DNA from 2 places in the Colwellia sp. MB02u-10 genome. Region 1 is predicted to be linked to the other one. Evidence: riboswitches for the same ligand, from Rfam matches in the RefSeq annotation. Region 1 holds a riboswitch; the other holds the start of a gene.

Region 1 (2,211 bases):
ACGCCACAATGTTGTGCGTCATCTCGATAACAGGGTAAACCAAAAACTTTTGTTAACAGCTCAGGCTTTAGCACTTGATCAACACTATTGTCGCTGACTAAGTTGCCTTTATCTAATAGCAGCAAACGATTACAGTAATGTGCTGCTAGATTGAGATCATGTATGGTCATAATAACGGTAATATTTAACGCTTTTACTAGTTGTAATATTTGATGTTGGTAGAAAATATCTAAGTGATTAGTAGGTTCATCTAAGACCAATATTTTTGCTTTTTGTACTAGGGCTTTAGCAATTAATACCCGTTGTTGTTCGCCGCCAGATAAGGTGTTAAAAAATTTTGCTTGGCTGCTAGCTAAACCCACTTTTTCTAACGCGAGCATAATATCTTTTTTATCTACGTCATTATCACGAGCAAAGAGGCTTTTATAGGGCAGTAGGCCCATTCTAACCACATCATAAACATTTAAATCAAATATGGGGGGCGAGTTTTGTACCACTAAAGCAAATGTTTGTGCTAATTCATGTGGTTTGTAGTCGCTGATTTTTTTATTTTTTAGCTTAATGCCGCCTTGCCAATTTTTGTATTGGTTTAGTATGCACTTAAGCAGTGAGGTTTTGCCGGCACCATTAGGCCCGATAATGCCAATAATATCGCCGTGGGCAACATCAAATGAAATATTATTGAGAATACTTTGTTTATCAACAGCCCAAGATACTGACTCAACACTGAGTAATTTTGCCATTAAAGCCAGCCTAGCTTAGTGCTAATTACGTTTGGTATGCGTTGGATAATAACTAAGAAGTATATTTTCATTGCGGCCTAGAGGTTAATTCAAAAGCTTATGTTGCATAATAAAACTAACTACAGCGCAGAAAATAGGATACGAATGCCTTAAAGACAGTGTAACTTACGTGTATTCCCGCACGGTGTTAACATGATTAGCTTGGTACAATAGGTTGATACTAGGTGTCCTGACTTATAACTTTTTATTAAAAGCTATTTACAGTTGCGGGTACAGTCACGGAATTTAACCGTGTTCCCTATCAATTAGCCAAAACAATAAAAAAGCATCTGGCTAAAGGTATCGATTATTAGGCAAGAGATTTTACGGCTTAGCATGCTGCTTTACAATAAAAACCGTCATTTGACGCGCTATAAGCGGCGTAAAAAAAAGGAGCTAATGCTCCTTTTTTATTTTGACACTGTATTTTGACAATTTTTTTTACGCGTTAATTAGACCTAAGGTAATTTTTCTTATGTCATCAGTAAAGCCAATATTACCAAATTTTAACGCGCTTCTCAGGGGCGATATACATAGCGTCACCTGCTTTAACGTCAAAGGCGCTATAAAACTCAGGCATATTTGATAATGCACCTAGCGCACGGAACTCACCTGGCGAATGTGGGTCTGTCGCTACGCGATTTCTTAATGACTTTTCAACCATTTTTCCACGCCATATTTGTGCAAAGCCCATAAAGAAGCGTTGGTCGCCGGTTAAGCCGTCAATCACTGGGGCTTCTTTACCATTTAATGAAGCTTTATAAGCTTTATAAGCGATATTAACTCCGGATAAATCACCAATGTTTTCGCCTAAGGTTAGTTCGCCATTAACCTTTAAGTCATCAAATACCTCATAGTTGCTATACTGTGCCACTAAGTTATCCGCGCGCATGGTAAAGGCCGCTAAATCTTCATCAGTCCACCAGTTACGCATGTTGCCTTTACTATCGTATTTGCTACCTTGGTCGTCAAAGCCGTGGCCCATTTCATGACCAATAACGGCGCCAATGCCACCGTAGTTTACCGCATCGTCTGCCGCTAAATTAAAAAATGGTGGCTGTAAAATAGCCGCTGGAAAGACAATTTCGTTTTTAGTTGGGTTGTAATAAGCATTAACGGTTTGAGGTGTCATCGCCCATTCTTGTCGGTCAATTGGACCACCAAGCTTAGCCAGTTCTTTTTGGTGAGCAAGCGTACCAGAGCGTATTGTATTGCCGACTAAATCGTCACTTTTAATGCTTAGTGCTGTGTAATCTTCCCACTTATCTGGGTAGCCTATTTTAGGATCAAAGCTGGCGAGTTTTATACGTGCTGATTTTTTAGTCGCCTCTGACATCCAGTCTAGTTCGTCTATGCTTGCGCCGTAAGCATCACGTAAATTTTCAACCAGTTCTGTCATACGGGTTTTAGCTTCAGGCTTAAAGTGACG
Region 2 (2,211 bases), on a different contig from region 1:
TGGTGTCTCTCTCTTCTTTGTCAAAAACAATGCTACTTTTAGAAACATCGTCTTGATAATAATCAACACCAATATTAACTTGCAGATCATCAGAAAATTGGCTGTTATTAACAATCGAGTATTGATTGCGACGGGTTTCAAAAATCCCTTGTGAAAGGCCATTACTTAAGCTGTCGATACTGTCACGACTTTGGCCAACAGAAAAAACGGTATTGTTATTTACACCTTTAATACTGCTGGCATAATTGCCGCGAACTAACCACGCATGATTATTAAAGTCAGAGCCATTATAATAACCATCATATTCATTGTCGCCGCTATCACTTGATAACAACCACTCTACTGAAAAATCTTCCGTAATTTTTTGCTGACCTCTAATCGCTACCGAGGTAAAGTCGTAACCGTCGTCATCAGTTTCAGTGCCTTCTTGAACATCATAACCATCACTTTCTTCTTTACTGACGGTGATAGTCGTTTGGCCGTCACCATGGCTAATACCTGCGCCAGCTTTATACTTTTGATAGTTGTCAGTACCAAAACTAGCACCGGCAAACAACTCTCCCGCTGATAACTGACGAGTAAATATTTGAATAACACCGCCAATAGCGTCTGAGCCCCACAATGCTGCACGTGGGCCTTGCACGATTTCGATACGCTCGATCATCTCTGGCGAAATGGTATTTAAATTTGTGCCGCCCGATGTAGCAGAACTCACTCGCACACCATCAATCAGTACTAAGGTATGATCTGAGTTGGTGCCACGCATAAAAATTGAGGCGTTTTGCCCTCTACCGCCATTAGTGGCAATATCAATACTGGGTACTGTAGATAATAAATCTAATAATGAAATGGGGTTAGCTAGCTCAATATCTGCACGTGTAATAACTACTTGGCTAGTCAGCGCATCGTCAATATTTAGGTGTGTACGGGTTGCAGTTACCGTTAATACTTCAATATCTTTTGCCTTACTTTCGGTGCTTGCTGAAGCAACAAAAGCTGTTGACATAGCACTGATAACGGCAAGTGATAATAGTGATTTTTTGAAAAAATTGTTTTGTTTAATGTTCATATGACCTCATTAACGATGCCCTCCGCACCATTTGTATTACCGCGCTTAAGCGCAGTTTAATTATGCAAGTTAAAGTGCTCGGACTAACATGGTCAAACTTTCTATCAATATATCTTTATATAAATAAAACGCTTAACACTATGATTACCGTTGCGGGGGCAGTGAAAAAATTTCATTTTCTTCCCTCGAACTTACTATGTAAAACAGTCACTAAAGTGTTCAGTTACTGTCGCTTGTTTAAATTCTTTCGTCTTACTGAGTTGATAACTTATTACTCGGCGTATCGACACCTTGATTAATAATATCGTAAATTTTATCCATAGCTAAGTGCTGCTGACAAACATCAGCTAATCGCTCAAGTTGTATTTCTCGATGTTGATTAATATCAACCATGGCTTGTGCTGTATCTTTTATACCCAGCCAATTCAGCACGAGTTGGGTAGGCTCTGGACAATCAAAAAAGCCATGCAGATAGGTAGCAATAATTTGTCCGTCATTGGAAATACAGCCCTCAGGCATGTTCTGTGCTTTATTTCTTGGCTCATCATAATGAATGTTAAGTAGTGGCGCGTTTAACGCTGGGCCAGTAGAAACACCACAATGTATTTCATAACCGCGTAACTGACAGGTTTCACCATTAAGCCTCATGGTTGCCGATACTTGGCTTAAAGTTTTGTCTTGCGTTAAGCTCGTTGTGAAGTCTAATAATCCTAAGCCAGAAATCTCTTCAACGTGCGATTCAATATGTTCAGGGTCAAAAATTTGCTTACCTAACATTTGATAACCACCACAAATACCGAGCAATTTTCCACCATAACGTAAGTGCTGCTCAATTTCTTGCTGCCAACCCTGTTGCTTTAAAAACCTTAAATCAGCAATAACATTTTTACTGCCCGGTAAAATAATTAAATCAGCCCCTTGTAACGACTGACCTATTCTAATGTATTGTAAGTCGATATTCGGTTGTAAGCGCAGCGGATCAAAGTCGGTATGATTGCTCATATGTGGCAACAAGGGCACAAAAATTTTCACTTTTGCTTGCGTGACTTTATTATCAAGCGCGACGGCATCTTCGGCGTCTAACGCTAAGTCATGTAAATAAGGTAAAACCCCTAACACGGGTTTACCTGTGCGCTGTTCAA

Evidence for each region. A riboswitch is a leader RNA that binds a small molecule or an ion and turns the genes downstream of it on or off. The one in region 1 is predicted to bind cobalamin.
Region 2: linked by a shared signal. The riboswitch ahead of H4J59_RS14330 (TonB-dependent receptor domain-containing protein) and the one ahead of H4J59_RS13465 (ABC transporter ATP-binding protein) in region 1 are both predicted to bind cobalamin.

Annotation. Positions count from the first base shown of each region.
Region 1 is NZ_JACGVK010000131.1:69,752-71,962, reverse strand. Features, by position in the region: gene H4J59_RS13465 (ABC transporter ATP-binding protein) at 1-743, opposite strand, end outside; cobalamin riboswitch at 945-1,088, opposite strand; gene H4J59_RS13460 (M13 family metallopeptidase) at 1,279-2,211, opposite strand, start outside.
Region 2 is NZ_JACGVK010000132.1:205,178-207,388, forward strand. Features, by position in the region: gene H4J59_RS14330 (TonB-dependent receptor domain-containing protein) at 1-1,069, opposite strand, end outside; cobalamin riboswitch at 1,121-1,297, opposite strand; gene H4J59_RS14335 (cobyric acid synthase) at 1,322-2,211, opposite strand, start outside.